One region of the Cognaticolwellia beringensis genome, then DNA from elsewhere that is predicted to be linked to it. Evidence: predicted binding sites of a transcription regulator. Region 1 holds the regulator's gene; each other region holds the start of a gene.
What was found. Region 1 encodes sigma-54, which starts transcription at its own class of promoters, with help from an activator protein. Its sites were predicted from a motif close to GTTGGCACGNNNNTNGNNT; they were not measured.
Positions count from the first base shown of each region.

Region 1 (4,274 bases):
TACGTTTAATCGCCACTGATGAAGAAAGTTTGATACAGGAAGTGCACGGAAAAAATTTAGAAATGGATTTAAAAACTAATATAATCAGCTCAGAGCAAACTATCTTAATATTAGGTAAAGGATTTACTATGTATGGCTCAGGATTAATTGTAGACTTAAACACAACACAGATGACATTGACTGAACATGTGCAAACCATTTATAAAAAAATTAAAAAATAACCTTATTTGCCTCACCGCTTTCGCATTATTAGTGCCAGCAGTAAGCGCAGAAAAGTTTAATGTTGAACAAGAAATTAAAATATCTTCTTCGCGACAAGCTGCCGATCTGAAAAACAAAATATTCAGTTATATCGATAATGTCATTATTGCTCAAGGCACGCTAACAATACATGCTGAATTAGTACAGGTAATTACCGAAGATAAAAGTGATAACAAAATTTATATTGCCAAGGGTTCACCAGCGACATTTGAGCAAACGCTGCAAGATGGCAGCCCCATAAACCTACAAGCTAATGAAATCCGGTATGAGCCCAGTATGAACACCGTGGTCATTTCAGGTAATGCACTTCTGCGCCAAGAAGGTAGTGAAGTTAGCGGTAGTAAAATCACTTATAATTTTGACACCGAATATGTCAATGCTGAAAGCTTAGATAACGCTAAAGTAGAAACGGTATTACAGCCAAAAAATAAAACTGAACTGCCTAAAAAATCTAAGGACAAGCAAGAGTAAATGTCAACTTCAACATTATCAGCAACCGGTCTTGCAAAAGCCTACAAAGGCAGAAAAGTCGTTAAAAACGTCAGTATGAAAGTGTCCGCAGGACAAATTGTTGGCTTATTAGGTCCCAATGGCGCGGGTAAAACCACCTCCTTTTATATGATTGTTGGCTTAGTCAATAACGACAGTGGCTCAATTGTTTTAAATGGTGAAGATTTAACTTTGTTACCCATGCACGAACGTGCGCGTAAGGGCATCGGCTATTTACCACAAGAAGCTTCAATTTTTCGCAAATTGTCTGTTTATGACAACATTATGGCCATTTTACAAACGCGTAAAACCCTGAGCGATGTTGAACGAGAAGAAAAACTTGAACATTTATTAGAAGAGTTCAACATCGGTCATATCAAGGATAACTTAGGTATGAGTTTATCTGGCGGTGAACGCCGACGTGTTGAAATAGCACGTGCTTTAGCGGCAGACCCTAAATTTATTCTCCTTGATGAACCTTTTGCTGGTGTTGACCCAATTTCAGTAGGTGATATAAAAAAAATTATCCTACACTTAAAAGAACGTGGCATTGGTATTCTGATCACTGATCATAATGTACGAGAAACACTCGATGTCTGTGAACATGCTTATATCGTTAGTCATGGTGAACTGATCGCTGAAGGTAATTCGAATCAAATACTTGCAAATCAACATGTAAGAGATGTATACCTTGGTGAACAATTCACGCTATAGTGAATAACAGACTAAAGCGGTATAACAATAATGTATTTCAACAGGGAAATGAAAACGTAAATGCGTCCTACTTTGCAACTCCGTATCGGACAACAATTAACGATGACCCCGCAATTGCAGCAGGCGATCAAGCTACTGCAATTATCGACTCTGGATCTCCAGCAAGAAATTCAAGAAGCACTCGAAAGTAACCCCTTGCTTGAAGTTGATGAATCTTTTGAAAGTAACTCAGAAAGCACCCCAGATCACTTAGAAGAAGGTTACTCCGCTAGTGTTGGCGAAACGAAAGAAATGTCTTCGTCTGATGGTAGTGAGGATTCTGCCCCGAGTATCGATGAGATTAGCTCATCCGAAGGTTTAGCTAAAACCGATATTCCCGAAGAATTAAACAGTGATAGCACTTGGGATGATAACTTCAGTGCCAGTGCGAGCAGCGGCGGTGTTGGTCACGCATCTGAAGATTATACTTATCAGGGTGAAACGAAAGATTCACTGCAAGACCATCTTATTTGGCAGATGGAACTTACGCCATTTAGCGATACCGACAGAACCATTGCCATCGCCATTATTGAAGCTATAGATGAAGCAGGTTACTTAACGGTTACCGCAGATGAGATATTAGAAAGCGTTGGTATAGACGATGTAGAACTCGATGAAGTTGAAGTGGTACTTAAACGAATTAACGTTTTTGATCCCGTTGGCGTGGCTGCTCGTTCAATTCCTGAGTGTTTGCTTATCCAGCTCAATCAATTTGCGAAAGATACGCCTTGGCTAGCTGAAAGTAAATTAGCCGTAACTGAACACATTGACTTGCTTGGTAATCGTGATTATCGACAACTGATGCGTAAATTACGCATCAAAGAAGATCAATTGCGCGAAGTTATTCGCTTGATCCAATCGTTAGATCCTCGTCCAGGCGATAGTGTCATCAAAAGTGAAGAGCAATATGTGATTCCTGATGTATCTGTTGAGAAGAAAAACGGCCGCTGGACGGTAGAGCTTAATCCTGATACTGCACCTAAATTATCAGTGAATCAACAATATGCTGCCATGTCTAGGTCTATGAAGTCGTCTGCTGATAGCCAATTTATTCGCTCGAATTTACAAGAAGCAAAATGGTTTATCAAAAGCTTAGAAAGTCGCAATGATACCTTATTAAAAGTTTCAAATTGCATTGTACAACGCCAACAAGGTTTCTTTGAACATGGGCCTGAGGCTATGCGACCTATGGTATTAAATGATATTGCAGAAGCTGTGGACATGCATGAATCAACCATCTCTCGTGTTACCACACAAAAATATATGCACACACCCAGAGGCATTTTTGAGCTTAAATACTTTTTCTCTAGCCACGTAAGTACTGAAAATGGCGGTGAGTGTTCTTCAACTGCTATTCGTGAATTAATTAAAAAGCTTGTTGCCGCTGAAATACCCGCAAAGCCATTAAGCGACAGTAAAATCGCAGATATATTAGCTGAACAAGGTATAAAAGTAGCAAGGAGAACCATTGCCAAGTATCGAGAGTCGCTCTCTATACCGCCGTCAAATCAACGTAAAAGCCTATTGTAGGCAGTCTTATTCACCAAAAAAGAGGAATGAAGCATATGCAAATTAATCTTACTGGACACCATGTCGATGTTACCGACTCATTACGTGATTATGTTAATGGCAAGTTTGAAAAGCTAGAACGTCATTTTGAGCATATTAATAATGTACATGTCGTATTAACCGTAGAAAAATTGAATCAGATTGCCGAATCTACTGTGCACTTAAGTGGCTCAGAGGTTCACGCGAAGGCCGAGCATAATGATATGTATGCATCAATTGATGCATTAATTGATAAGCTAGATCGCCAAATCCTGAAATACAAAGGCAAAATTAACAAGCATTAGCGCTCAGTCGCTTTAGGTTTTATAAGTTTATGAAGTTGCAAGACATTTTATCCCCGGACTGCACTATTTGTGCAGCACCGGGCTCCAGTAAAAAACGTATTCTAGAATACTTAAGTAGCCTGGCCGCCGATAAATTGGCAGACCATGACACATTTCAACTCTTAGAAAGCCTAGTTAAACGTGAAAGAATGGGGTCAACTGGCATAGGTAATGGCATTGCTATACCGCATGGTCGTTTGGAAAATGCTACACAGCCCATTGCCGTAGTAATAACCACAGAAGAAGCAATTGATTTTGATGCTATTGATCATCGCCCAGTTGATATTTTTATTGCCTTATTTGTGCCTGAAGAAGAATGTCAAAACCACCTCAGTACATTGCAGAGCATCGCAAAAATTTTTCGTAACAAGCAATTTTGCAAGCAAGTACGAAAATGCGAAAGTAACCAAGCACTGTATCAGTTAATCCAACAAGCGAGCTAAACACAGATGAAGCTAATTATAGTCAGTGGCCGTTCAGGGTCAGGTAAAAGTGTTGCACTGCGAGTGTTAGAGGATTTAGGCTACTATTGTGTTGATAATATCCCTGTCAACTTATTACCTGCTCTCATCCATACAGTGATTAACGATTATGAGAATGTAGCTGTGAGTCTCGATGTACGAAACTTACCAGCTGATCCTAATGATGTACCTGAAATCATTGAATATATGCCTAATGCGGTTGAATTAAGCTTACTTTATTTAGATGCGGATGATAGTGATCTTATTCGTCGATTCAGTGAAACGCGACGCTTACATCCGTTGATTAAACAAAATATTGCCTTAGACCAAGCCATTGCCCTAGAGAAAAAGCTCCTTGAGCCAATCGCCAGTCGAGCACACTTATATATCAATACTAGCCAACTTACGCCACATCAAC
Region 1 covers NZ_CP020465.1:1,570,840-1,575,113, forward strand. The annotation lists gene lptC (LPS export ABC transporter periplasmic protein LptC) at 1-221, shown strand, start outside; gene lptA (lipopolysaccharide transport periplasmic protein LptA) at 253-732, shown strand; gene lptB (LPS export ABC transporter ATP-binding protein) at 733-1,464, shown strand; gene B5D82_RS06605 (RNA polymerase factor sigma-54) at 1,525-3,033, shown strand; gene hpf (ribosome hibernation promoting factor) at 3,069-3,356, shown strand; gene ptsN (PTS IIA-like nitrogen regulatory protein PtsN) at 3,386-3,838, shown strand; gene rapZ (RNase adapter RapZ) at 3,845-4,274, shown strand, end outside.

Region 2 (4,274 bases), 1.2 Mb from region 1:
ATAGGTCAAAGCTTTGAGTTCAAACAAGAAAAATTAGCCGGTAACTTCAGCACAGAATTATCGGATATTGAAGCGTGTTTAATCCGCTGTAAAAAACAAAACCAAATTAATGGTCTGATCATTCATCAATCACAGCTATCTGTTGAGCGAATGAAAACCTCGTTATTAGAAAATCATAACAGGTCATCAATGACCTATGATAGTAAAGGTAAAACGTCTGGCGGACTCAGTAGTTTAGGTATAAAAGCTTAAGCCTTTGTTTTAACTTTATTATCACTGCTCCTTCACATCCATGTGATCGCACCATACCTTAATCCTGTACCGCCGCTCATTGACGTCCTGTCACCACGGCATACCGTACATAAAAAGAAGATTAATAATACGTGATATGTTTTATTTCTTGGCGGTTAGAAGCCGCGTTATATATTTCATAAACATCTTTAAAGTCTAAACTCAACTCAGTAGTGTAGCTGTCACCAACCGGATAACTTTTCACCACTTTTGCACCACGAATAATCCCCTGTACCGATGCCTTCAACTGCTGGTTATCGACCACTAAATTAGACATTGTGGTTTTTCCATCAATACTTTGACCATATACTTGTTCAGCAAGCTCAGCATAAGCCGCAATTTTAGAAGCTTTTATCGCCATGAGCATACGCTGTGTTTTATGTGCTGAATTCTGCAAGCTTATAGGTGCTTGACCTATTGCTGTTAATACTGGAAATTGTTCAGGCTTCACATTTTGCCATTCAACGTGTCTATCAAACACCGAAGAACATGCGCTCAAAACTATAGCACTTAAAAAAACTGCGATATTATTGCGTAAAGTATTCATATTCACCTTCGATATTTTTAAACTCATTACTTCTGTATTGCAATGGCACGTGCGTCGTCGACTAACATCGCGCTATCGCGCAAGATCATGCCATCTTTCATTTTAACATTTTCATGGCTATTAAAGTCATCGCCAACAACCCAAGCTGGAATAAATGACTGTGCTGTAGCAACGACAACTCGTGATTGCATACCAATCATTCGAGCATTAACTAAAATACCCGACTCTTGTTGCATCATAGTGCCCGTAACTACATAGTCAATTATCTGACGTTCAGGCAATTCCTTCCAATCACGACTGAAAACATAATCGCCATCTTCCGTTACACGGATATGTCCAGTAGTTTTAAAATCAATCACGACTAAGCCATGTCTTTGCATTTCATGAACAAAGCTCTCCGAAAGCTGATTACCAAGCCAATTGGTTGATTCTAAATTCTTTAAATCGACAAATGACGCCACAGCGATGGGTGTTTTAGGATTAACAAACGTACTACTTTCCAACATTTGATATGCCAGGCCTTTAACCACGTCGTTTATCGCGTGACGAGGCAACGCTAAGCTGTCAATTTCTTGTTTATCAACGTAAGAAGAACCATAAAAGTCATTATTCTTTGTCTGAACAGAACACGACATAAGTGCCGGTATTAGTAGTGCTATAAGCCAATTTTTCATTGAGCTATCCTCAATTAATGCAAATATCATAAAATTAATACAAATAATAAAGCATGATCCGCGCCAATATTTTCATTTCACCTTAGCTCGGCTTAATGAATTTTAGGATTAAAACCGAACAAACAACTAGCAATACCTGCTTGGCTAACTAAGTGTCCTACTTTAAAGGCAAGAAAAACGGTCAAATATAAAGCGTTTATTATAAACGATAGTTGTTCAAGACAATATGCTTATACATTATCTAAAATCTGTATCCATGCAGCGATAATGATTAAATAACACAGTAGTTGGATGCTTTGAACGGCGAAAATGATCATTTAATTATGTGAAAAAATGAATAGGCATAAAACCTGCATATTCAAAAACAGAAATCGACCTAATATTAAAAGAGATATTTATGCGCTTAAGTTTAATTGGCCTTTGCTTTGCTTTATATAGTAGCGTTAGTGTTGGGCAATGGTATGAATCGCAAGGTGTTGCAAGCATAATAAATGGTGATAATAAAACAGCCAAAGCTCAGGCGATGCAAAATGCATTGAAAAAAGCTTTACTGGTTGCCGGCGCCTCGGTGTCAAGTATTCAACAAGTAGTTAATGGTTTACTAACCCAGGATGAAATTAGTATTCGGGCAAGTGGCAGTGTTAATTCATTAGAGTTAATAAGTGAAAACTACAACGACGACTTTGTTACGGTAACCATTCGTGCCGATATTTTCCCTCAAGAAAAAAAATGCTTCGCTGCTGACTATAAAAAATCTCTGCTGTTAACACGTAGTAATATACTGCATCGCGAACAAGCTAATATTGGTAACATCTACGCCATTGATCGCACATTGATCAAAAAACTCGCTGATAAAATACAGCAACAAGGCATATATTTGGATACTAAATTAGCCTTACAAACTAAGACTGAATTCTCTCGATATAACCAAAGTTTACAAACACAAAGTCTAAAAAACTTAGCTATGTCATTAGCTAATATGTCAGACAGCCAATATGTTTTATTTTCAGAAATTCAAGATCTTTCTATGGCTAATGATGAAAATAATGATTGGCAGTTTTGGCAAAAAAACATCTACCAACGACAATTTAATATTTCACTATATATTCACGACGGCACTACAGGTGAAAGAATTTTAGATAAACACTATCAGAGTTCTGCCCCTTGGGAGTTCGATGAACGTAAACAAATTGACGTAACAAGCCATAACTTTTGGCAAAGTGAGTACGGCAAAAAGATTAATTTGTCATTAGACGATATGGTCAGAGATATTGACGAAAACATGATGTGCCAGCCGACCCAAGGCAGAATTGTGCAAGTTCAAGGAAATACAATTACTTTTAACTTAGGTAAAAGGCACGGTGTTCAAGTAGGTGATGAATTCTCTTTATTGCATTTCAATAACTTTGTCAGTGATGACAAACGATCTTATGCAGGTTTTAACATTAGCCCTTATAAAGTCATTGTGACTTCTGTCAGCCAAGATAGTGCCCATGCAACTACTGCAGAACAGCATGTATTAGACAATATACAAATAAATGACTTAGCGGTAAGATATTAAAGAGCTTATTTATAAAACATAAGTTAGAGAACATAATGAATGCTCAGGTTATTAATTAAAACCCTGTTAGCATTCATTATATTGATTTTTATGAATACAAATTTATAAAATAGTTGTAGCATACTCAGGCTATAACCTCACCGTTTCACTCCTCGATAATAATTTTATCCTGAAGTAACCGGTATATAATTACTTGCGCTTTGTCCTCATAGTTTAACTGGATAAAACTGTGGCCTCCTAAGCCGCTGCTCCAGGTTCGAGTCCTGGTGGGGACGCCAGTAATTGCTTTAATAGCCAAATCATCTAGCTTTATCCATGATAAATATTTTAATTTATCGTTACCACGGCATACCGTACATCCTGTACCGCCGTTCTTTGACGTCCTGTCACCACGGCATACCGTACATCCTGTACATAAAAAAGCCCCGCAACTGCGAGGCTAGTATTACTTAGTGAGCTAATTGATCAGCTCAGATTTCGTTTGCTCTATTGTAACTTCCTTGTCGTCTAATGTTGACCCACTGCTCAACACCGCTGAAACTGCTAATATTAATACCGCTAATATTACCGTTGTCAGCTTAATTCCGCGTGACGACGACCTGTTCATTCTTTAATCCTGTGTTATGTGGTATTTTTTTTAATTATTATTAATACAACTAGTTAACACTAAAGCAACTTCTCTTAACATTCAACCATTAGCTCAATAATTAAGCGTTTTAGCTATTCCTATGCTAAACGTCTAAGCGTTATCTAAAGAAACAGCGGCCTATTTGATCATAAATATAGACTGTTAACAGGCGAATGAGAAAATTGAAATTAATATCTCAAGCGAGAATATTCATTGCGATCCAACAACTGATTTTATTAAAAACCAAGCAAGAAGTGATCATATCAAGCCATTTTAGTGCGGCTGAAGTCAGCTCACCCTGCACTTAAATAGCTATAAATATAACTTAGTTAAAAATAATAACAGAAAAGTGGTAATAAAATTTGCAGTCAGGGGGTACTCTAGGTGAAAATAAGCGCAATTTATATCCCATCAAATTTTACAATAATTGGAGCAATTATGCCGTCGCGTCAACAACTGGCCAATGCAATTCGAGTTTTAAGCATGGATGCCGTGCAAAAAGCTAAATCAGGACACCCTGGAGCCCCTATGGGGATGGCAGATATCGCTGAAGTTTTATGGCGTGACTTTCTA
Region 2 covers NZ_CP020465.1:346,584-350,857, reverse strand. The annotation lists gene flgN (flagellar export chaperone FlgN) at 1-252, shown strand, start outside; gene B5D82_RS01455 (LPP20 family lipoprotein) at 374-838, opposite strand; gene B5D82_RS01450 (FlgO family outer membrane protein) at 865-1,512, opposite strand; gene B5D82_RS01445 (flagella assembly protein FlgT) at 1,910-3,073, shown strand; tRNA gene B5D82_RS01440 (tRNA-Arg) at 3,276-3,351, shown strand; gene tkt (transketolase) at 4,140-4,274, shown strand, end outside.
Region 2: B5D82_RS01450 (FlgO family outer membrane protein) is a predicted target of sigma-54. The motif match lies at 1,562-1,580, and genes of this name have one in related genera.

Region 3 (4,274 bases), 1.2 Mb from region 1:
GCGTGGTAAGTTAACCATGGAGTTTACTGAGTCAGTTATTAATCAAAGCATGGCTGACTTCTTGCTGCCACTTGCGCGTATTTCAGCCATGGTAATGTCAATGATAGGCCTAGGTGCAAAAGCCATTCCTGGGCGAGTAAAACTGTTTTTTTGTTTAGCGATAACTGTGGCCGTTATGCCAGCGCTACCACCCGCTCGTGTTGATAATCTGTTTTCATTAGCGACAGCGTTGCTGATTGGCGAGCAAATGATTATTGGCATTATGCTCGGTTTTGTCACGGTAATGGTAGTCAATACTTTTACCTTAGCGGGGCAAATTATCGCTATGCAAACCGGTTTAGGTTTCGCATCATTGGTTGACCCTGCTAGTGGAACCAGCGTGCCAGCGGTAGGTCAATTCTTTCTAATTTTATCGTCATTGTTGTTTTGGGCGATGGATGGTCATTTAGCTTATTTGCAGTTTGTTGTCGCCAGTTTTGACACCATTCCTATTCCCGCTCCTGAATTTTCCAGTATCAAGTTTAAAGAGATTGCCGAGTGGGGAGGCTGGATGTTTGCTACCGCATTATCACTCGCTATTGCGCCTTTAACGGCGATGCTATTGATTAACTTTTCATTCGGCATCATGACGCGAGCAGCACCGCAATTAAATATTTTTGCTATCGGCTTTCCCATTACCATGTGTGCCGGACTGTTAATTATGTGGTTAACCATGGGCAATTTTTATAGTCACTTTGTAATGCAATGGCAACGCGCCTTAGATTTTAGTTGTTATCTTATTGATTGCGGAGCAGCACCCTAATGGCAGAGTCTGACAGTGGTGAAAAAACCGAAGAACCGACGGCAAAAAAACTTTCTGACGCGAGAAAAAAAGGCCAAATTGCGCGCTCGAAAGACTTAGGCACTATGTTTGTTTTAGTCGGTGCAGCCCTCGCTATAATGCTGCTGGGGAGTTCCTTAGTTGAAGGTTTATCTACAATGATGACCCGTCTTTTTAGCTTAAATCGTAGAGAAACCATGGATGTGCATGCTCTATATCAAGTGGCTAGCGATGGGGTAAGCGCGATAATGGTGCCATTTCTTTGGATACACATTATCATCGTTTTTGCCGCATTAATTGGCAATATGATACTGGGTGGTATCAGTTTTTCTTGGCAAGCTATGGCACCAAAAGCCAGCAAACTTTCGCCGATGGCAGGTTTTAAACGTATGTTTGGCGTGCAGGCTTATGTTGAACTAATAAAGTCGATTCTAAAGTTTTTTGTGGTTTTTATTTCAGCTTATTTGTTATTGAGCAGCTTGTTCGGTCAAATTGTGAATTTAAGTACTGAAAATATCCCGAATAACTTTTCTCATGCGGTGTCACTACTGATGTGGATGTTTTTGGCGTTAGCACTTTCCATTGGTATTATTGTGGTTATTGATGCGCCATATCAAGTGTGGAATCATAATCGTCAATTGAAAATGAGCAAGCAAGAAATCAAAGACGAAATGAAAAACTCAGAAGGTAGCCCCGAAACCAAAGGTCGCGTAAGAAGGGCACAATATGAGATGTCACAACGGCGCATGATGCAAGACGTGCCTCAATCTGACGTAGTGATCACCAACCCGACACATTACTCCGTGGCGCTTAAATATGATGCCGAAGTCGGCGGAGCTCCAGTATTGGTGGCTAAAGGTATCGATGAAATGGCTTTACACATTCGCACCATCGCCAAAGAGCACAATATTGAGATTGTAGCATCACCCGCATTAGCGAGATCTCTCTATTACACTGCAGAGCCCAATGAAGAAATTCCAGAACAATTGTTCGCCGCTGTAGCGCAAATTCTGGCCTTTATTTTTCAGCTTAATGCTCACAAAAAAGGTAAAGCGCGACGACCTAAAGCCGTAGCCAAAAACCTACCTATCCCGGATGAATTTCGATATTAACGAATTTTAGTTTTTAGATTTTAGTTTTAAGCTGTCAGCTATCAATTAAAGAGAGTTAGAAGCTTCTAACTGATAGCTATCCCCTTCTTAAATCTTAATAGCTGCAACATAAAAGTAGGGTCAGATACACTTTAATTAGGTTGCTAATAGCCAGTGTTCATTAACACTGCCCCCATTGGGCTAAGCGGTTGCAATTTAATGTGTATCTGACCCTACTTATTTTGACCCTACTTATTTTAAGCTGACAGCTATTCCCTTTTCAAATCTTAATCGCTGCAACATAAAAGTAGGGTCAGATACACTTTAATTAGGTTGCTAATAGCCAGTGCTCATTAACACTGACCCCATTGGGCTAAGCGGTTGCAATTTAATGTGTATCTGACCCTACTTATTACAATTTAATGTGTATCTGACCCTACTTATTACAATTTAATGTGTATCTGACCCTACTTATTACACTAGCAGTTCGCTCAACTGCTGGATGTGAATTTTTTTGGTTTACTGACAGCTTAAAACTGACAGCTTCTAACTGATTTTTTTCTAATTGGTCTGATTATTGCTTTTCAAAAGATATGTCAAAAAATTATCCCTAAGAGCTCATGCAGTTAGCCGCAACTTTTAATAATTTAAAAAAACAAAAACTTAACCTACTTTCAGGTCTAGGCACACCATTCCTCGTGATGGCGGCGCTGGGTATGGTTATTTTACCTATGCCAGCATTATTGCTAGATATTCTCTTTTCTTTCAATATTGCGCTGTCACTGGTGGTTTTATTAATCACGGTTTATACCTTAAAACCACTGGAATTTGGTTCTTTCCCGGCGGTACTGTTAATTGCGACTATTTTGCGCTTAGCGCTTAATGTTGCCAGTACGCGTGTGGTCTTACTGGAGGGGCATGAAGGTCCCGATGCGGCAGGGAAAGTTATTGAAGCTTTTGGCTCGGTTGTTATTGGTGGCAATTATGCGGTTGGTTTAGTAGTTTTTTCTATTCTAATTATTATCAATTTCGTTGTAGTTACCAAAGGTGCAGGACGTATTGCTGAAGTCACCGCGCGCTTTACCTTAGATGCTATGCCAGGCAAGCAAATGGCTATCGATGCGGATTTAAATGCCGGTTTTATCACGGCAGATGAAGCGCGTGAACGCCGAGTTGAAGTCACCAGTGAAGCCGATTTTTATGGCTCAATGGATGGTGCGAGTAAATTTGTTAAAGGCGATGCTATTGCCGGGATTTTAATTCTCTTTATCAATATTGTCGGCGGTTTAATTATTGGTATGGTCCAGCATGATCTTTCGTTTGATAGTGCGGTAGAAATTTATACGCTATTAACTATCGGCGATGGTTTAGTAGCACAAATTCCAGGACTATTGCTGTCAGTAGGAACGGCAATCGTCGTTACTCGTCAAAACACTTCTCAAGACATGGGCGAGCAAGTAAGTAGTCAACTTGGGCAAGGTAAATCACTTTATATTGCTTCAGGCGTTATGTTCGTTATGGGTATAGTGCCAGGTATGCCACACGTTGCCTTTTTAACGTTTGCGGTATTAATTGGCGGCGTTGCCTTTTTTAGCAGCAAATACAAGGTGGCTAAAGCTGCGCAGCTTGTCGAAGATAGTCAAGTGGCCGAAGCGCAAAATATACAACAAGAAGCTGATGTTAAAGATCTTGGCTGGGACGATGTAAACCATGTGGATATTATCGGTCTTGAAATAGGCTATCGTTTAATTCCCTTGGTGGATAAAGCCCAAGGTGGCGAATTGCTTAATCGTATTAAAGGTGTCAGGAAAAAGCTTTCACAAGAGTTTGGTTTTTTAGTACCTGCGGTACATATTCGCGACAATTTAGATTTAGACCCTAACAGTTATCGTATCTCGCTAATGGGCGTAACTGTTGGAGAAGCAGAAATTCGCCATGATAATGAGTTAGCTATTAATCCAGGTCAAGTCTTTGGCAAGCTCGACGGCATTGCGACAAAAGATCCAGCTTTTGGCTTAGATGCTGTATGGATAAAACAAGATCAACGAGAGCATGCACAATCACTGGGTTACACTGTTGTTGATGCAGCCACCGTACTAGCTACACATTTAAGTCAAATTTTAACTAATAATACCGCACAATTATTAGGCCATGAAGAAGTTCAAAACCTACTTGATATGCTAGAAAAAAGTTATCCGAAACTTATTGAAGGTTTGATCCCTGACGTATTGTCATTAGGGACTATCGTTAAGGTTTTACAAAATTTAATGAATGAAGGCGTGGCAGTTCGAGATATGCGCAGTATTATTCAAACATTAGTTGAGTATGGTCCTAAGAGCCAAGACCCTGAAGTTCTGACGGCT
Region 3 covers NZ_CP020465.1:393,071-397,344, forward strand. The annotation lists gene fliQ (flagellar biosynthesis protein FliQ) at 1-14, shown strand, start outside; gene fliR (flagellar biosynthetic protein FliR) at 17-802, shown strand; gene flhB (flagellar biosynthesis protein FlhB) at 802-1,932, shown strand; gene flhA (flagellar biosynthesis protein FlhA) at 2,532-4,274, shown strand, end outside.
Region 3: flhA (flagellar biosynthesis protein FlhA) is a predicted target of sigma-54. The motif match lies at 2,476-2,494, and genes of this name have one in related genera.